Ensifer sp. PDNC004: one gene and its partner. Each later gene encodes a partner of the first gene's protein in a complex. Links are inferred from orthologs where the notes say so. Each region holds a gene or a part of one and is shown on either strand. Other genes may lie near its edges.

The links.
Region 2: the proteins of secY (region 1) and secA are in contact, whole or in part, in a crystal structure (PDB 3DIN), measured with the Thermotoga maritima proteins. The link is inferred for Ensifer sp. PDNC004 from one-to-one orthologs. Residues at the interface, in WP_004081795.1 of Thermotoga maritima: Glu108, Gly109, Glu110, Glu111, Ala236, Glu237, Arg238, Arg239, Ile240, Thr241, Ile242, Gln243, Tyr244, Ala245, Arg246, Arg247, Val248, Thr249, Gly250, Arg251, Arg252, Val253, Tyr254, Gly256, Ala257, Ser258, Thr259, Tyr260, Leu261, Pro262; in WP_004082002.1 of Thermotoga maritima: Glu261, Ala262, Arg263, Lys300, Ala301, Arg302, Thr303, Ile304, Ile305, Leu323, Tyr324, Asp325, Pro326, Val329, Ser330, Tyr333, Ile336, Lys340, Phe345, Val349, Glu363, Phe364, Tyr374, Ser375, Gly376, Gly377, Glu393, Ile395, Thr482, Ser483.

What each region holds. Positions count from the first base shown.
Region 1 is NZ_CP070353.1:1,387,195-1,395,902, reverse strand. What follows is about bases 5,209-8,186. They hold secY (preprotein translocase subunit SecY), read left to right. Parts: upstream 5,209-6,016; coding sequence 6,017-7,357; downstream 7,358-8,186. Other genes in these bases: rpsM (30S ribosomal protein S13), read left to right, coding at 8,165-8,186; JVX98_RS14980 (adenylate kinase), read left to right, coding at 7,354-7,932; rplO (50S ribosomal protein L15), read left to right, coding at 5,313-5,783; rpmD (50S ribosomal protein L30), read left to right, coding at 5,209-5,299. In the rest of the region: rpsC (30S ribosomal protein S3), read left to right, coding at 1-343; rplP (50S ribosomal protein L16), read left to right, coding at 382-795; rpmC (50S ribosomal protein L29), read left to right, coding at 807-1,007; rpsQ (30S ribosomal protein S17), read left to right, coding at 1,020-1,256; rplN (50S ribosomal protein L14), read left to right, coding at 1,435-1,803; rplX (50S ribosomal protein L24), read left to right, coding at 1,818-2,129; rplE (50S ribosomal protein L5), read left to right, coding at 2,122-2,679; rpsN (30S ribosomal protein S14), read left to right, coding at 2,714-3,019; rpsH (30S ribosomal protein S8), read left to right, coding at 3,032-3,430; rplF (50S ribosomal protein L6), read left to right, coding at 3,477-4,010; rplR (50S ribosomal protein L18), read left to right, coding at 4,023-4,385; rpsE (30S ribosomal protein S5), read left to right, coding at 4,514-5,083; more of rpmD, read left to right, coding at 5,096-5,208; more of rpsM, read left to right, coding at 8,187-8,533. UniProt on the Escherichia coli protein: The central subunit of the protein translocation channel SecYEG. Consists of two halves formed by TMs 1-5 and 6-10.
Region 2 is NZ_CP070353.1:3,693,507-3,704,499, forward strand. The notes cover bases 4,826-8,074. They hold secA (preprotein translocase subunit SecA), read right to left. Parts: upstream 7,735-8,074; coding sequence 5,026-7,734; downstream 4,826-5,025. Other genes in these bases: JVX98_RS26065 (helix-hairpin-helix domain-containing protein), read left to right, coding at 4,826-4,936; JVX98_RS26075 (peptidylprolyl isomerase), read left to right, coding at 7,978-8,074. Also shown: JVX98_RS26050 (AMP-binding protein), read left to right, coding at 66-1,727; JVX98_RS26055 (GNAT family N-acetyltransferase), read right to left, coding at 1,913-3,187; JVX98_RS26060 (oligosaccharide flippase family protein), read right to left, coding at 3,184-4,575; more of JVX98_RS26065, read left to right, coding at 4,703-4,825; more of JVX98_RS26075, read left to right, coding at 8,075-8,844; bifunctional glutamate N-acetyltransferase/amino-acid acetyltransferase ArgJ, read left to right, coding at 9,057-10,298; JVX98_RS26085 (GNAT family N-acetyltransferase), read left to right, coding at 10,357-10,993. UniProt on the Escherichia coli protein: Required for protein export, interacts with the SecYEG preprotein conducting channel.

The DNA of each region.
Region 1 (8,708 bases):
CCGTGCGATGAAGCGCGCTGTTCAGTCGGCCATGCGTCTTGGCGCCGAAGGCATCAAGATCACCTGCGCCGGCCGTCTCGGTGGCGCCGAAATCGCTCGTACCGAATGGTACCGCGAAGGTCGCGTTCCGCTGCACACGCTGCGTGCGGACATCGACTACGGCACGGCTGAAGCGGAAACCGCTTTCGGTATCTGCGGCATCAAGGTCTGGATCTTCAAGGGCGAAATCCTTGAGCACGATCCGATGGCTTCCGAGCGTCGCGCGATCGAAAGTGACAACCAGGGCCCGGCAGGCCGTGATCGCGACCGTGGCGATCGTGACCGCCGTCGTGAAAACGCGTAACATTCGCGTTTGGCAGCCAATATCGGAGAAGTAAAAAAATGTTGCAGCCAAAGCGTACGAAGTATCGCAAGCAGTTCAAGGGCCGCATCAAGGGCGTAGCCAAGGGCGGATCTGATCTCGCTTTCGGTGAATTCGGCCTTAAGGCTCAGGAACCCAACCGCGTGAATGCACGCGAGATCGAAGCGGCCCGCCGCGCGATCACGCGCCACATGAAGCGCGCCGGCCGCGTCTGGATCCGTGTGTTCCCTGACGTTCCGGTTACCGCCAAGCCGACGGAAGTCCGCATGGGTAAGGGTAAGGGGTCGGTCGAATACTGGGCATGCAAGGTCAAGCCCGGCCGAATGATGTTTGAGATCGATGGTGTCAGCGAAGAACTTGCCCGTGAGGCACTTCGTCTTGGCGCTGCCAAGCTCTCTGTCAAGACGCGCTTCGTGCAGCGTATCGCAGAGTAAGGAGTGAACTCATGAAAGCTGTAGATGTTCGCGCCCTGAGCGCCGATCAACTCAACGAAGAGCTCGCCAAGCTGAAGAAGGAGCAGTTCAACCTGCGCTTCCAGAAGGCAACCGGCCAGCTCGAGAAGTCTTCGCGTATCAACGAAGTCCGCAAGGACATCGCACGCGTCAAAACCATTGCCCGCCAGAAGGCGGCAGAAGCCAAGGCCTAAGGACCAGAAAATATGCCGAAACGCATTCTGCAGGGCACTGTTGTCAGCGACAAGAACGACAAGACCGTCGTCGTACGGGTCGAGCGCCGCTTTGCGCACCCGATCCTCCAGAAGACCGTCCGTCGCTCGAAGAAGTACAAGGCGCATGACGAAAACAACCAGTACAAGGTTGGTGACGTCGTTTCCATCGAGGAATGCGCGCCGATCTCGAAGGATAAGCGCTGGACGGTAGTCGCCGCCCACGCTTGATTTCAGCAGGTTTTGACGCCAAGACCCTTGCGTCTTGGGAAAATACCTGTATGAAGCACGCAATTGAAGCAGGGGAACGCTCGATTCCGGGCGTTCTTTTGCTTTGAGATGAGCACTATAAGCCGGGCGAGGGGGTTTCGACCCAACCGGCCTGGTAACAACAAGAAGGCGACCTGACATGATTCAGATGCAAACAAACCTCGACGTGGCGGATAATTCCGGCGCACGTCGTGTCATGTGCATCAAGGTGCTGGGCGGCTCCAAGCGCAAGTATGCGTCGGTCGGCGACATCATTGTCGTTTCGATCAAGGAAGCCATTCCGCGCGGCCGCGTAAAGAAGGGTGATGTCATGAAGGCTGTTGTCGTTCGCACTGCGAAGGACATCCGCCGTCCGGATGGCTCTGTCATCCGTTTTGACACCAACGCAGCCGTTCTTATCGATAACAAGAAAGAGCCGATCGGCACCCGTATCTTCGGACCGGTTCCGCGCGAACTTCGCGCCAAGAACCACATGAAGATCATCTCGCTGGCTCCAGAAGTACTCTAAGGGAGCGTTAAGAGATGCAAAAGATCCGTAAAGGCGACAAAGTCGTCGTTCTCACCGGTAAGGACAAGGGTCGTACCGGCGAAGTCGTACAGGTAATGCCGAAGGAAGACCGGGCTGTCGTGCGTGGCGTAAACATGGTGAAGCGTCACCAGCGCCAGACCCAGAGCCAGGAAGCCGGCATCATCAACAAGGAAGCCTCGATCCATCTTTCGAACATCGCGATTGCCGATCCGAAGGATGGCAAGCCGACCCGCGTCGGTTTCAAGATCGATGGCGACAAGAAGGTCCGCGTGGCCAAGCGTTCGGGAGTAGTGATCGATGGCTAAGTCCGCTTACGAGCCGCGGCTCAAGAAGGAATATGTCGAGCGTATTCGTGCGGCTATGCAGGAGAAGTTCTCCTACGCCAACGAAATGCAGATCCCGCGCCTCGACAAGATCGTCATCAACATGGGTGTTGGCGAATCGACGGGCGACTCCAAGAAGCCGACCGTTGCTGCTGCCGACCTCGCAGCGATTGCTGGCCAGAAGCCGGTAATCACCCGCGCTCGCAACTCCATCGCAGGCTTCAAGCTTCGCGAAGGCATGCCGATTGGTGCCAAGGTTACCCTGCGCGGCGTTCGGATGTTTGAGTTCCTCGATCGTCTCGTGAACATCGCTCTTCCGCGTGTTCGCGACTTCCGTGGCCTCAACCCGAAGTCCTTTGACGGACGTGGCAACTTCGCCATGGGCGTCAAGGAACACATTGTGTTCCCTGAGATCAACTACGACAAGGTTGATCAGATGTGGGGCATGGACATCATCGTTTGCACGACGGCTACTAACGACGACGAAGCTCGTGCTCTGCTCGCAGAGTTCAACTTCCCGTTCCGTCAGTAATCCGTAACGACAAGCGTAAAGAAGGATAACTTTAATGGCGAAAACGAGCGCAGTTGAAAAGAACAAGCGCCGCCGCAAATTGGTTGCCTCGCAGGCTGCAAAGCGTGCCGCTCTGAAGGCGACCATCATGAACCAGTCTCTGCCGATTGAAGAGCGGTTCAAGGCAACCATCAAGCTGGCAGGCCTGCCGCGCGATGGATCCAAGACCCGCATCCGCAACCGTTGCGAAGTTACCGGCCGTCCGCGCGCCTTCTATCGTAAACTTCGTATGTCGCGTATTGCGCTTCGCGAACTGGGCAACCTCGGCAAGGTGCCGGGTATTGTCAAGTCGAGCTGGTAAGGAGACGGGCACATGGCAATGACTGATCCGCTGGGCGATATGCTCACCCGTATCCGTAACGGCGCGGCTCGCCGCAAGTCGAGCGTTTCCACGCCGGCTTCGAAGCTCCGTGCACGTGTTCTGGATGTTCTTCAGGCTGAAGGCTACATCCGCGGGTACTCCGAAGTCGTATTCGGCAACGGCAAGGCCGAGCTGAACATCGAACTGAAGTACTACGAAGGCGCTTCCGTGATCCGTGAGATCGGCCGCGTTTCCAAGCCGGGCCGCCGAGTTTATGTCTCGGTTAAGTCCATTCCGCAGGTCGCGAACGGCCTCGGCATCACCATCCTTTCGACCCCGAAGGGCGTGATGGCCGATCATCAGGCACGCGAACAGAATGTTGGTGGCGAGATCCTTTGCTCCGTCTTCTAATCGAAGACGGTAGCAAGTTCTCCATAGCGAACAGACAGGTATAAAAATGTCTCGTATCGGTAAGAAGCCCGTTCAGGTTCCGGCAGGCGTCACGGCAAGCGTTGATGGCCAGAAGGTAACGGCGAAGGGCCCGAAGGGCGAACTGTTCTTCGTTGCAAACGACGAAGTCTCGGTAAAGCTCGAAGAAAATGCGGTTGTTGTACAGCCGCTCAGCCAGAGCAAGGATGCTCGTTCGAAGTGGGGCATGTCCCGCACGATGATCGAGAACATCTTCAAGGGCGTCAAGGACGGTTACGAGCGCAAGCTCGAAATCAACGGCGTTGGTTATCGTGCGTCGATGCAGGGCAAGAACCTGCAGCTGGCGCTCGGCTTCAGCCACGACGTCGTCTACCAGACGCCGGAAGGCATCACGATTGCTGTTCCGAAGCCGACCGAAATCATCGTGTCCGGCATCAACAAGCAGCAGGTCGGCCAGGTTGCCGCGGAAATCCGCGAATACCGTGGCCCCGAGCCCTACAAGGGCAAGGGCGTCAAGTATGCCGAAGAGCGGATTGTCCGCAAAGAAGGCAAGAAGAAGTAAGGATCACGCGAAATGGCTAGCAGGAAAGATACTCTTGTGCGTCGCGCCAACCGCGTGCGCCGTCAAATCAAGGCGGTCGCCAATGGCCGTCCGCGCCTGTCGGTTCATCGCTCGTCGAAGAACATCTACGTACAGGTCATCGACGACGTGGCCGGCAAGACGCTTGCGTCTGCCTCCACCCTCGATACCGATCTGCGTTCGTCGTTGAAGACGGGCGCCGACACGGCAGCTGCTGCTGCCGTCGGCAAGCTCATCGCTGAGCGCGCCGTAAAGGCTGGCGTCAAGGACGTTGTCTTTGATCGTGGCGCCTTCATCTATCACGGCCGCATCAAGGCTTTGGCCGATGCTGCCCGTGAAGGTGGTCTGAACTTCTGATCGGTTGCCAGGCGGGCGTTGCGCCTGCCTGGCACTCTCATAGGTTTCCGGTCGCATCCGATCCATCGGACGGGGGCGACTTTTGTCAATCTGCCGATTGCACCCGGAAAAGAAAAAGGAAAAGGACAATGGCACAGGAAAGAAAGGGTTCTCGCGAAGATCGCCAGAACCGCGAAGAGCGCGACAGCGAATTTGTCGATAAGCTCGTAGCAATTAACCGCGTCGCCAAGGTGGTGAAGGGCGGTCGTCGTTTCGGTTTCGCCGCTCTCGTCGTCGTTGGCGACCAGAAGGGCCGCGTTGGCTTCGGTCATGGCAAGGCACGCGAAGTGCCGGAAGCCATCCGCAAGGCAACCGAAGCCGCAAAGCGCGACCTGATTTTCGTCCCGCTGCGTGGTGGTCGTACCCTGCATCACGACGTTCACGGTCGTCATGGCGCCGGCAAGGTGCTGCTGCGTTCGGCCAAGGCCGGTACCGGTATCATCGCTGGTGGCCCGATGCGCGCCGTCTTCGAAACGCTCGGCGTTCATGACGTCGTTGCCAAGTCGACCGGTTCGTCGAACCCCTACAACATGGTTCGCGCAACGTTCGACGCCCTCAAGAACCAGATGCACCCGAAGGACATCGCAGCTCAGCGCGGCATGAAGTACGCCACGCTCCAGGCTCGTCGTGTTGCCTCCGGCGCTGCTTCCGAAGAATAAGGGAGCTGACAGATGGCTAAGAAAGAAGTCGCAGCGAAGACCGTTACCGTCGAGCAGATCGGTAGCCCCATTCGCCGTCCGGCCGTACAGCGTCAGACGCTGATCGGCCTGGGCCTCAACAAGATGCACCGGGTTCGCACGCTGGAAGACACTCCGTCTGTCCGCGGCATGATCCGGACGGTCCAGCACCTCGTTCGCGTCGTCGACGAGAAGTGAGGGGGATAAGCTCATGAAACTGAATGAAATCAAGGACAACGAAGGCTCGACCCACAGCCGTAAGCGTCTTGGCCGTGGTATCGGCTCGGGCTCCGGCAAGACCGCCGGTCGCGGTGTGAAGGGTCAGAAGGCTCGTTCGGGCGTTGCGATCAACGGCTTCGAAGGCGGCCAGATGCCGATCTACCGTCGTCTGCCGAAGCGCGGCTTCAACAACATCTTCGCTTCGGAGTTTGTTGTCGTGTCGCTCGGCCGTATCCAGACGGCAATCGACGCCAAGAAGCTCGACGCTTCCAAGACCGTTGACGCAGCTGCCCTCAAGGCTGCCGGCGTCATCCGTCGCGAAAAGGACGGCGTCCGCGTTCTGGCCGACGGCGAACTGAAGGCGAAGGTTTCGCTCGAAGTTGCCGGCGCTTCCAAGTCTGCGATCGAAAAGATCGAAAAGGCTGGCGGCTCGATCAAGCTGCTCGCAGCGGCTGCTGAATAATATTATTGATGAACCGCCCGGGGTGCTTCACTCCGGGCGGTTTTGCTCCCATATGTGAGCCTCACGTCCGCAAGCGCGAATCGCTCGCCGCGGCGGACATAGCGGAAACCACGGTGAGGCATCCGATTGCAGACACAATCGCCTCGCGTCCGGTTTTCAAGACGAAAAGTTAGTCCTTCCGGAACGGACCGGGTGTTCCCGCTGATTCCGAGATTTGGTACGCGGAGAATTGCATGGCTTCTGCAGCGGAACAGCTCGCCTCGAACCTGAATTTCTCGACTTTCGCCAAGGCGGAAGATCTGAAGAAACGGCTCTGGTTCACGCTTGGTGCGCTTCTGGTTTACCGTCTTGGCACCTATATCCCGCTGCCCGGTCTTAACCCGGAAGCGTTTGCCCAGGCATTCCGCGGCCAGAGCGGCGGCATCCTCGGCCTCTTCAACATGTTTTCCGGCGGTGCAGTTGAGCGCATGGCGATCTTCGCGCTCGGCATCATGCCCTATATCTCTGCGTCGATCATCGTTCAGCTGATGACCTCTGTCGTTCCTGCACTGGAACAGCTGAAGAAGGAAGGCGAGCAGGGCCGCAAGATCATCAACCAGTACACCCGTTACGGCACGGTGCTTCTCGGCACGGCGCAGGCTTACGCCATCGCGGTCGGCCTCGAGAGCGGCAACGGCCTCGTCAACGATCCGGGTTGGTTCTTCCGTATTTCGACCGTCATTTCTCTGCTTGGCGGCACCATGTTCCTGATGTGGCTCGGTGAGCAGATCACATCGCGCGGCATCGGCAACGGCATCTCGCTGATCATTTTCGCCGGTATCGTCGCCCATCTGCCGACGGCTCTGGCCGGCACGCTCGAACTCGGACGCACCGGCGCACTGTCGACCCCGCTGATCCTCGCGATCATCGTCATGGTCGTCGGCGTCATCGCGCTCATCGTGTTCGTTGAGCGCGCCCAGCGGCGGCTTCTGATCCAGTATCCGAAGCGACAGGTCGGCAACCGCATGTTCCAGGGCGACACCTCGCACCTGCCGCTGAAGCTCAACACATCGGGCGTCATCCCGGCAATCTTTGCGTCGTCGCTGCTGCTTCTGCCGGCAACGCTTGCAGGCTTTGCCAATACCGCGACGCTGCCGGGCTGGGCGACCACCGTTGTTGGCGCGCTTGCGCACGGCAAGCCGCTCTACATGGTGCTCTACGGTGCGATGATCGCGTTCTTCGCCTTCTTCTACACGGCGATCGTCTTCAATCCGAAGGACACGGCCGACAATCTGAAGAAGCACGGCGGCTTCATCCCGGGCATTCGTCCGGGCGAGCGTACCGCGGAATACATCGATTATGTCCTGACGCGCATCACCGTGATCGGTGCGGCCTATCTGATCTTCGTCTGCATTCTGCCGGAAGTTCTGATCGCTCAGACCGGCGTGCCGTTCTACCTTGGTGGTACGTCGCTTTTGATTGTTGTCAGCGTCACCCTTGATACGGTAGCACAGATCCAGGGCCACCTCATCGCACAGCAATATGAGGGGCTGATCAAGAAGTCGAAGCTGCGCGGAGGAAAGAGGGGACGATGAGACTGATTTTTTTGGGACCGCCGGGCGCTGGCAAGGGGACACAGGCCAAGCTTCTGACGGAGAGATACGGCATTCCGCAGCTTTCCACAGGAGATATGCTGCGGGCGGCCGTCGCCCAGGCGACCGAAGTCGGCAAGCGTGCCAAGGCGGTCATGGATGCCGGTCAGCTGGTATCCGATGAGATCGTCAACGAAATCGTGTCGGATCGCATCGACCAGCCGGACTGTGTGAAGGGGTTCATCCTAGACGGTTACCCGCGCACGGTTCCGCAGGCGATCGCGCTCGGCAAGATGCTCGAGGGCAAGGGCCTGAAGCTCGATGCCGTAATCGAGCTCAAGGTCGACGAGGCAGCCCTTGTAAAGCGGATGGAGAATCGCGTAGCGGAAACCATCGCAGCCGGCGGCACCGTTCGTTCGGACGACAATCCGGAAGCCTTCAAGCGCCGGTTGACCGAGTACCGCGAAAAGACGGCGCCGCTCTCTGAGCATTACGCCGGAACGGGGCAACTCAGAACGGTCGATGGCATGGCGGAAGTGAACACCGTCACCGCCGAGATCGAGAAGATTCTGGCTTAGACACTGGTCTTTGCCGAAAAGGAAGTGCCGGGGAGTTGACTTTTCCGGCCGATTCCGCCAAAGACAGCGCCAACTCGCGACATGAGAGCGGTCGGCGCGGTCTTCAAAGAAAATGAAGTCCGGGTACGGTCGTTTTTGACGTGTCTCGAACCTCAATCAACGTGCGGCTCTTCGAGGTCGCGTAACGAAGCACCTATTGCCGGATGGCAACTGGAACGCAAGGAGAATAGACGTGGCACGTATCGCTGGCGTCAACATCCCGACGGCAAAGCGCGTAGTTATTGCGCTGACCTACATTCACGGGATCGGCCCGAAATTCGCACAGGAAATCATCGAGAAGGTCGGTATCCCGGCTGATCGTCGCGTGCATCAGCTGACGGACGCTGAAGTCCTGCAGATCCGCGAAACGATCGACCGCGACTACCAGGTCGAAGGCGACCTGCGTCGCGAGACCTCGATGAACATCAAGCGCCTGATGGACCTCGGCTGCTACCGCGGCCTGCGTCACCGTCGTGGCCTTCCGGTTCGCGGTCAGCGCACCCACACCAACGCTCGCACCCGCAAGGGTCCGGCGAAGGCGATTGCCGGTAAGAAGAAGTAATTTCCCGAAAAGGGAGATTGGGAGGCTGGTGTCAAACACCGGCCTCCTTTTGCAGTTTGGAAGGGCGTTTGCCTGACCTTTGTTCGGCCGATCCGGCCGGGCGATATGTTCGCAGGGCGATACTTCGTCCTGCGGGAAGTGAAGATGCAGGGCAGGGGACGTCAAATCCTTTTCC
Region 2 (10,993 bases), 2.3 Mb from region 1 along the record:
TCATTGAACTGTCGCTTGCGAAGGTGTTAGGTGCGCTGCAGCAAGAAAACTGTCATGGCAGCGTCATGTTACCGAGAATAGAGACCTACGACGACCTCTACCGCGCCTTCCGCTGGCAGATCCCGGAAAAGTTCAATATCGGCGTTGCCGTCAGCGACGCCTGGGCTGCGCGGGCGCCGGAGCGGGTCTGTCTCCAGCATTTTGATCCCGGCGGTGCCCATCGATCGCTCACCTATGGTGCATTCGCGCGGCAATCCTCGGCCTTCGCCAAGGGGCTTGCGGGGGAGGGTATCGTGCCCGGCGAGCGGGTCGCGATCCTGCTGCCGCAGGGGTTCGAAACGGCGATCGCCCACGCGGCGATCTATAAGCACGGTGCCATCGCTCTGCCGCTGGCGCTGCTCTTTGGCGTCGAGGCGCTCGAGTACCGGCTGCGCGATGCCGGCGTGGCGGCTGTCGTCACCAACAGCTTCGGTTATGAACGCATCGCGGCGATCCGTGAGCGGCTGCCTGATTTGCGGCTTGTGGTGCTGGCGGACGATCAGCCGCATGCGGGCACGATTGCCTTCTCGGACTTGGCGTCGGGTGATCCTTCGGGCTTTGTTGCGGCCGATACCGGTCCGGACGACCCGGCCTTGATGATCTACACGTCAGGCACGACAGGACCGCCCAAGGGAGCGCTGCACGGGCACCGGGTGCTGCTCGGCCATCTGCCCGGCTTCGAGTTTCATCACCATTTCCTGCCGCAGCCGGGCGACCGGATGTGGACGCCGGCCGACTGGGCCTGGGCGGGCGGATTGCTCAACGCGCTGTTGCCGTCGTTGCTGCATGGCGTCCCGGTCGTGTCGTCGCCGGCCCAAAAATTCGATCCGCATACGGCGTTTCGCATCCTCGAAGAAATGGACGTGCGTAACGCCTTCATTCCGCCGACGGCGCTTCGGCTGATGAAGGCGGTCGAGAACCCGCGCGAGCGCTATCGGCTTAATCTGAGAACCATCGGCTCGGCCGGTGAATCCCTTGGTCGCGAAACCTATGAGTGGGCAAAGGCCGCGCTCGGCCTCGAAGTCAGCGAGTTCTACGGCCAGACCGAGTGCAACATCGTCATATCGTCGGCTGCCGATCTCGGCGTCGTCAAGCCGGGATCGATGGGCAAGGCCGCACCCGGTCACCGGGTGGCGATCATCGACGGCGAGGGGCGCGAACTGCCGGCCGGCAGCGTCGGACAGGTGGCGGTCAAGCGGCCGGACCCGGTGATGTTCCTCGGCTATTGGGGGAATGAGGCGGCGACCGAGAAAAAATTCATCGGCGACTGGATGACGACAGGCGATCAAGGCGTGATGGACGAGGAGGGCTATTTCACCTTCTTCGGGCGTGACGACGATGTCATCACCTCGTCGGGCTATCGCATCGGCCCGGGCGAGATCGAGGATTGCCTGGCCGGTCACCCGGACGTGCAGCTTGCCGCCGCGGTCGGCAAGCCCGATCCGGTGCGCACCGAGATTGTCAAGGCCTATGTCGTATTGCGACCGGGCGTCGTTGGCGATGCGCGTGTGGCAACCTCCATCCGCGAATGGGTGAAGACCCGTCTTTCAATGCACGAATATCCGCGCGAGATCGCCTTCGTCGACAGCCTACCGCTGACGACCTCGGGCAAGGTTATCAGACGGTTCCTGCGCGAGCAGGCGGCGGGGGAAGCGCACGAGGCGATCGAGATTTCCGAAGCTTCGTAGTCCCGCGGCCGTTGCGCGATCGATTCCGATAGGCTGGAGCGGGAAAACGGGCGGAAACAGCGCGCAGTTTCTCGTCCCGCTCTGAAGCCTGTTGCGTGAAAAAGGATTCACACCTCAGGCTTTAAGCTCTTGTTTTGATACATGTCGTTGCCGCAAAACCGCTGCGCACTTTTGCGCGACGTGCATTAACGTCCTGCAAGGGCCTTGATCTTGTCGCGCAGGATCCGCGCCATGTTGCGGGTGTTGCGATAGAGATGGAGCTGGGCTGCCACCTGGCGCACTTCGCGGTCGCGGGTCTGCTGCAGGCCGATCACCATGGTGCCCATGTCTTCGCGCTCCTGCCAGAAGCGGCTCATGATCGGGTGGTCCGGCACTGCACAGGAATCCGAGCGCGCGATGTTGGCGTCGTCGAGATGCCATTCCGTCAGTTCGGCGAGAAGCAGCTTGCCCGGCGAGAACTTGGCATAGCGCTCGTCATAGGCGGTCTTCCAGGTATAGGCCTCGCCCGACATCAGGAAGACGACCATCGAGGCGATCGCCTTGCCGTCGAGATCGAGCGTGTGGATGCGCACGCTGTCGCCGTCCGCCAGATTGGTGATCGCCTCGCGGGCAAAGGCGGCGCGGAAACGGTCGAGCACCATGGCGCTGCGCGCCTTGCCCTTCCAGCCGGAGGCCTCCAGCGCCAGGAATTCCTCCATGCGCAGGCGGACGTCGGCCGGCTGGCGGGCGACCGAGTAAACGAGTTCGCCCTGCTTCTCGAGATTGCTCCACTGCCGCCGCAATTCGCGGAAGTGCGCCGGGTTGATGGCCTGGCGCAGATAGGTCGGGCCGTCGAGCAGGCTTTCGAGCATCGGCCGGCTGAAGGTGTCGGTCACCGTCAAAGGGAGGTTGCGGCCGATCGCGACCGCGCGGGTGAGGCGGGCAACCTTGCCGTTGAGCCGCATGTCGGGCAGCACCAGGATCGAGGGCAGCCCGGTTGCCGGCGCGGCAAAAGCTTCGAACAAGTTGTCGATTGTCTCGGCCGCATCCTCGGCGTCGAGCAGCGGCACGCCGAGCGGACCGAATGGGTTCGACCAGGCGCGAATGATCGGTGCGCCGATCGAGAAGCCCGGCTTTTCTATCGAGAATGGCATCAGGAAGCGCAGGCGGCTGCGGCGCTCATCGTTGTCGCGCATGATCGCAAGCCGGATGACGCGCTCTTCGAGGCGCGGCATGGCCGGCGCAAGGAAGCGACCGGTGAAAAAGACATTCGGTTCCAGCGCCCGGTTCGACAGGAAGTCGAGCTCGCGCTGCAACTCGTAGCCGGCCCTTGCCGGATAGATGGCAAGATGGCGTCCGGGGCGACCGACCTCGATCAGCTGCTCTGCGGTCGGCCCGCTGTCGCCGGCCTGCGCCAGACCGCCGAGAACCCGTGCGGCCCGGCTGTTTGCATCGCTCGGAAGATTGGTATTGCCGATCATGGAAGGACAGCCCCGTTGTTATCATTGCCGGCCCGTGCTCTTGCGAAGGCGAAGAGCGCGAAGCCGAAGGTACGCCGGACGGCGATGTGCAGCAGCATCGCCTCTACGAACATAGCACCGGCGGTTGCAACAGCAGCACCGTTCAGTCCGAAAAGAGGGATGAGGCTGAGGTTGAGTGCGATGTTGACCACCAGCGCGCCGGCGTAGAGGACCACGCATAGCGTCTGCTGGCCTGCCATCGTCAGCAGCGTTTCGGCCGGGCCGACGAAAGCCTTGGCGAGGATGCCTGCAAAAAGCACCATCATCAGCGGCAGCCCGGTGACGAAGGCCGGCCCGAAAAGCGATAGCAGGAACGGTCCGGCCAGAAGCACCAGCGCGCCGACCAGAAGAGACGGCCAGAAGGCCCAGCGGGCGCTTTCGATCGCGATGCCGGAGATCTGGCCGGGATCGCGCGCCATCGCGTTGGAGACGCGCGGGCCTGCAGCGGCCTTGACCGCGAACATCACGAAATGCACCAGCGCCATCGTCTTGGCGGCGGCGAAGTAGATCGCGACGTCGTCCGGCTCAAGGTAGAGGCCGACGATCACCACATCGGAATTGGTCAAGAGGAAGCCGAAGCCATCGACCAGGAAGACCGGGATCGAGACCTTTAGCCAGCGGCGAAGCTCGATGCGTCGCGGTCCAGGAACATAGCGCGAGCGAAGGCGATAGGTGAGCGCGAGAAACTGCGAGACGCTGGTGACATAGGCCGCGGCCATGGCTGCCATCATGGCCGTTTGCGCCGTATGCGGCGCCCCGGCGGTGACGGCGAGCACCATGAAAACGAGCACCAGCAGCGGCCGGATGATGAAGGTGGGGCTCATGGCGGCAATCGGCCAGCCATGGGCACGCGCCGTTCCGTCCATGACGTCGCCGAGCGAAATCATCGGCAGGGTAAAGAGCCCGAGATAGAGGGGCACGAGGTAGTAGGCCTCGATGTGCCCGGAAAAGAACCAGAGACCGGCAAGGCCGAGGACCGCGACCGTGGTGGCGGAGGAAAGTGCGAAGATGCGCACCGTCGTCGTCACGCCGCGGATCTCGTCCATGGCGGCCGATGCCTGGTATTCCGGCAGGAAGCGGATGACCACCGAGTGGAAGCCGACGCAGGAGAGGCTGCCGAACAGGATGACCAGCACCCAGACGAAGACGAAGATGCCGTATTCGAACTCGCCCATCAGCCGCGCAAGGATGATCTGCGACAGGAAGGCGATGGCGGCGCTGACGATACGAACCGCGAAGGCGACGAGCGCCATGCGGCGCGCGGCGTTCTTCGCGTCCGAACCGGTGAGGATGGGGAGAAGCCCGGCGAATATTGCGGACAGGCGGTGTCTCAGTGCCGACGGCAGCATTCGTCCGGCCGTTTGACATACCGCCATGAACACGAGAACACCCTGAGATTACGCAATACAGGGTTTCAGTACTGCCAGAACAGCGTTAACAAAGGGTGCAGCGCGGTTGTAAGGAATGGGGGCAACCATGCCGATTGAGGACAGCGAGCGGCAGCGGATGATGCAGGCGAAATCGATCGGCCCGCGCATGGTCGGCTATCTCCAGGAGATCGGCATCGAGCGGCTGGACGACCTCAAAACGGCGGATGCGCAAGACCTCGCACTCCGCATCAACGCCACGCTGGGCCGCCGCCACATCAACCGCACCGGCATTCGCGCACTCGAAAGCCTGATTGCCCATGCCAGGTCGTCCGATCGCTAGCAAGCAGGCCCCGCGAAACGAAAATGCCGCCCGGAGGCGGCATTTCTGAAGGGCAGGGGTGCAGACAGCACCCGCTTTCCATATTCGGCTTATGCCTCGTAGATGCCGTGGCAGTGCTTGTACTTCTTGCCCGAACCGCAGGGGCACAGCTCGTTGCGCGAGACCTTGCCCCAGGACAGTGGGTTGGCCGCGTCGCGCTGTACCGGCGGAGCTGCCAGAAGCGTTTCGCCGCCGAAATCGTCTTCGCCGGTCAGCGGGTCGATGTGGTGGCCGTGCATGGCCGGCGGGACCGGCTGCGGCGCTTCTGCCGCTTCGCGCACCAGCTCGACGCGCATGAGTTGTGCCGTCACGGCCTGGCGCAGGTTGCCGAGCAGGGCCTGGAACAGCTCGAAGGCTTCGGACTTGTATTCCTGCAGCGGGTCGCGCTGGGCATAACCGCGGAAGCCGATGACCGAGCGCAGGTGGTCGAGGTTGACGATGTGCTCGCGCCACAGATGGTCGAGCGTCTGCAGCACGACCGAGCGTTCGACATACTGCATGATCTCGGGACCGAAGCGTTCGGCACGATCGGCGGCTTCCTTTTCGGCAGCGGCCATGACGCGCTCGAGAATGTCGGCCTCGTCAATGCCTTCCTCGGCAGCCCATTCGGTGATCGGCAGGTCGAGGTTGAGGTATTGCTGCACGTCGGCCTTGAGGCCCGCGACGTCCCACTGCTCGGCATAGGCCTTCTCGGGAATGCGCTTGCTGACCATGTCTTCGACGACTTCGGTGCGCATGTCGGTCACGGTTTCGGTGACGCTTTCGGCATCCATCAGCTCGATGCGCTGCTCGAAGATCACCTTGCGCTGATCGTTGAGAACGTCGTCGTACTTCAGAAGGTTCTTGCGGATGTCGAAGTTGCGGGCTTCGACCTTCTTCTGGGCGCGTTCGAGCGCCTTGTTGATCCACGGATGGATGATCGACTCGCCTTCCTTGAGGCCCAGCTTCTGCAGCATGCCGTCCATGCGGTCGGAGCCGAAGATGCGCATCAGGTCGTCCTGGAGCGACAGGTAGAACTTGGAGCGACCCGGGTCGCCCTGACGGCCGGAACGGCCGCGCAGCTGGTTGTCGATGCGGCGGCTTTCGTGGCGCTCGGTTGCGAGAACGTAAAGCCCGCCGGCGGCCAGCGCCTTTTCCTTCAGCTGCTGCACTTCGGCGCGGATCGCCTGTTCGCGCTGTTCGCGCTCGGGGCCGGGCTCGACGTCCGAGAGCTCCTGCTGAATGCGCATGTCGACGTTGCCGCCGAGCTGGATGTCGGTACCGCGACCGGCCATGTTGGTGGCGATCGTGACGGCGCCCGGCACGCCGGCCTGGGCGACGATGAAGGCTTCCTGCTCGTGGTAGCGCGCGTTCAGAACCTGGAAGTTGGCAAAGCCCGACTTCTTCAGGAGGTCGGCGAGCTGTTCCGACTTTTCGATCGACGTCGTGCCGACCAGCATCGGCTGGCCGCGCTCGTGCGCCGACTTGATCTCCTCGATGATGGCGTTCAGCTTCTCGCCTTGGGTCCGGTAGACCTCGTCGTCCTCGTCGATACGCTTGATCGGCAGGTTGGTCGGAACTTCAACGACTTCCAGACCGTAGATGTTGCCGAATTCTTCCGCTTCGGTGGACGCCGTACCGGTCATGCCGCCGAGCTTGGAATACATGCGGAAGTAGTTCTGAAAGGTGATCGATGCGAGCGTCTGGTTCTCGGGCTGGATCTGCACCTTTTCCTTGGCTTCGAGCGCCTGGTGCTGGCCTTCCGAATAACGGCGGCCCGGCATCATGCGGCCGGTGAATTCGTCGATGATGACGATCTCGCCGTTGCGAACGATGTAGTCCTTGTCGCGCTGGAACAGCTTGTGGGCCTTGAGCGCATTGTTGACGTGGTGGACGATCGCGACGTTTTCGATGTCGTAGAGCGATTCACCCTTGAGCAGGCCCGCTTCGCGCAACAGGTTTTCGAGCTTCTCGGTGCCTTCTTCGGAGAAGTTGGCCGAGCGCTGCTTTTCGTCGATTTCGTAATCTTCGGGCGAAAGCAGCGGAATGAACTCGTTGATCGTGTTGTAGAGATCCGAACGGTCGTCGAGCGGGCCGGAGATGATCAGCGGCGTGCGCGCTTCGTCGACGAGGATCGAGTCCACTTCGTCGACGATGGCGAAGAAGTGACCGCGCTGGACCATCTGTCCGCGCTCGTACTTCATGTTGTCGCGCAGATAGTCGAAGCCGAGCTCGTTGTTCGTGGCGTAGGTGATGTCGCAGGCATAGGCGGCTTTGCGCTGCTCGTCGGTCAGGCCGTGGACGATCACGCCCGTGGTCATGCCGAGGAAGCTATAGATGCGGTCCATGGTGCCGGCGTCGCGCTGGGCGAGGTAGTCGTTGACGGTAACGACGTGCACGCCCTTGCCCGCAAGCGCGTTCAGGTAGACCGGAAGCGTCGCGACGAGCGTCTTGCCTTCACCGGTCTTCATTTCGGCGATGGCGCGCTCATGCAGGATCATGCCGCCGATGAGCTGGACGTCGAACGGGCGCAGGCCCAGCACGCGGCGGGCCGCCTCGCGGGCGACTGCAAAGGCCGGAACCAGCAGGTCGTCGAGCGTCTTTCCTTCTTCCAGCTGCTTGCGGAATTCCACCGTCTTGCCGGCGAGCGCCTCGTCCGACAGGGCCTTCATGTCGGCTTCGAGAGCGTTGATGGCATCCACCCGGGCTTTGTAGCCGCGCACGCGGCGATCGTTGGAGGAGCCAAACAACTTGCGGGCTAGGCCGCCGAGACTGACCATATGAATGGTCCTTTCTTTTTTGTTGCCTTGGGTCTCATGGCCGCGCCGCGAAAACCGCGCAATGCCGTGAAACGCCCGGAAACTGTTCTGGACGCGAGGTTGCGTGACAGATAAGAGGGGGGTCGAATTATGTCAACGCAATTGCACTACTGGACGGCTACAGAACCGCCACATTCTGGTGTTGTGCAGCCGCTACAAGCTGCAGGCAATTGCGCCGAAGGCCAATGTGAAAGGTTAGTGAGCATGACCAAGTTGAAAACCCTGGCCGCCGCGGCACTGGTTGCGGCGATGGCCGTACATGGTGGCGCGCGGGCGGAAGACGCCGATCCGGTGGTCGCCAAGGTTGGCGGCGAGGACGTGCGCCAGTCCGAACTCAATCTTGCTCTGGGCGGTCTCGACCCGCAGCTGCAGCAGATGCCGGAAGAACAGAAGCGCGCCGCAGCACTGTCGGCGATCATCGACGTCAAGCTTCTGTCCGCCACGGCCGAGAAGGAAGGCCTGCAGGACGACGCCACCTTCAAGCAGCGCGTCGCGTACCTCACCGAGCGCGAACTGCACAACGCCTACTTCAAGAAGCACGTCGTCGACGCCATCACCAAGGACGAGGTGAAGGCCCGCTACGACAAGGAAGTCGCGGCCATTCCGGCTCAGGAAGAAGTGAAGGCCCGCCATATCCTGGTCAAGACGGAAGAAGAAGCCAAGGAAATCATCAAGGAACTCGACGCCGGCAAGAGCTTCGTCGAGCTTGCCAAGGCGAAGTCCACCGATCCGAACAAGAACGACGGCGGCGACCTCGGCTACTTCACCAAGGGCCGCATGGTGCCGGAATTCGAAACGGCTGCCTTCGCTCTCGAGAAGGGCACCTACACCAAGACCCCGGTCAAGACCCAGTTCGGCTTCCACGTTATCCTGGTCGAAGACAAGCGTCCGCAGGCGCCGCCGCCGCTCGAGCAGGTCGAACAGCAGGTTCGCCAGCTTGTCATGCGTGACAAGTATGTCGAGCTGCTTGCCGCTGCCAAGAAGGATGCAGGCGTCGAAATTTCCGACCCGGCGCTGAAGCAGGCCTATGACGAGGCCAACAAGGCGCAGGAAGCGCAAGAAGCCAAGTAATTCGATCGGCGGGCCCTGCCAGCGGCGGGGCCTGTCGTCACCGCTTTTTGTCGATGCCCGGCGGTGAAAACCGTTCGGGCATTTGTCGCAAGATGGATCTGGAGCCGTTTCGGTTGTAGACCGCTCCGGATCTTTGTTCTTAGGCACTCCTGAAGGCCGCGCTGGTTCTTCCTGGAGATGCTTTGGTTTCAACACGTCACAGCAGGTTTCCCATGTCCGGCTCCGTTTCCCCGCTCGCTCCGAAAACCTTTGCCGAAATGCCCTCCGTGCGCGGCGTCCGTATGGCGACCGCAGCCGCCGGCATCAAGTACAAGAACCGCACCGACGTGCTGATGATGGTGTTCGACCGGCCGGCTGTCGTGGCCGGTGTCTTCACCCGTTCCAAGTGCCCCTCCGCCCCGGTCGACTTCTGCCGCAAGAACCTTTCGGGCGGTGTCGCACGCGCCGTCGTCGTCAACTCCGGCAACGCCAATGCCTTCACCGGCAAGAAGGGCCGCGAGGCGACGGAACTGACGGCGAAGTCGGCGGCAATGGCTGTCGGCTGCGCGGAGAGCGAAGTGTTCCTGGCGTCGACCGGCGTCATCGGCGAACCCTTGGACGCGACAAAGTTTGCCGGCGTGCTCGACGATCTGGCTGCTGCCGGCAAGGAGGACTTCTGGTTCGAAGCCGCCAAGGCGATCATGACGACGGATACCTATCCGAAGGTTGCGACGCGCAGCGCCGACATCGGCGGCGTCAAGGTGACGATCAACGGCATCGCCAAGGGCGCCGGCATGATCGCGCCCGACATGGCGACGATGCTCTCCTTCGTGGTCACAGATGCCGACATTGCGCCGGCCGCGCTGCAGGCCCTGCTTTCGGCCGGCGTCGGCCCGACCTTCAATTCGGTCACGGTCGACAGCGACACTTCGACGTCCGACACGCTGATGCTCTTTGCGACGGGCGCTGCATCGGCTGACGGCCAGCCGGCGATCACCGACGCGGCCGACCCGCGGCTCGATGCCTTTCGCGCAGCACTGAACGATCTCCTGCGCGATCTGGCGCTCCAGGTGGTGCGTGACGGCGAAGGCGCGCGCAAGATGGTCGAAGTCACCGTCGAGGGCGCCGAAAGCGATGCCGCCGCCAAGCGCATTGCGCTTTCGATCGCCAATTCGCCGCTGGTCAAGACCGCCGTTGCCGGCGAAGACGCCAACTGGGGCCGCGTGGTCATGGCTGTCGGCAAGGCGGGCGAATTGGCCGAACGCGACCGTCTGGCGATCTGGTTCGGCGATGTGCGCGTCGCCGTCGAGGGCGAGCGTGATCCGACCTATTCGGAAGCTGCGGCCACCGCCGTGATGAAGGCCGAGGACATCCCGATCCGCGTCGAGATCGGCCTCGGTTCCGGTCGCGCCACCGTCTATACCTGCGACCTGACCAAGGAATATGTCGAGATCAACGGCGATTACCGGAGCTGAGGCACCGATTGCAGGATGGTGAGCGGCCTGGTGTGCCAGGCCGTACAGAGGTAGCAAGATGACATCGAGTGATATTCGGCCCGTGGCGAGCAAGGCACAGGCCGAAGCTGGGGAAGTGGCAATGGTGGATCTTCCGAACGTGCGCCGTCTTGAGGCCGTGGGTTTCCGCGCCTGGCCGGCAGCGTCCGTGCAGTATGATGGCAGCTGGCTGATCCGGCTCAATGCTGGCCATGATTCCAAGCGGCTGAACTCCGTCAACCCGCTCGATCCGTCCGACTATCGCGACATCCCGGTCCGTCTCGAAAAGGCCGCCCGGCGCTTTGCCGACTACGGCCGGCCGCTGACCGTGCGCCAGACGCCGCTGACACCGCCGCAGCTTGTCGCCCATATGGACGCCGAGGGCTGGACCGCGTTCAGCCGCAGCTTGGTGATGACGGTCGATCTCGTCGAGCGCGAGTTTGGCGACGGCATCGATCACCTGCCGATCAAGGATGTCGGCCGCTTCGTCGACGCCTGCATCGGGATTGCGAAAGGCGATCCGAAGCGCAAGGCGGCGCTGGCGGAAATCATCAATGCGATCAAGCCGGAGAGTGGCCTCTTCCTGTTCGAGGATGCCGAAACGGGGCCGACGGCCGTGGCGCTGGTCGTCCAGGACAACGACCTTGCCGGCATCATGCAGTTTGCCGTCGACGAGC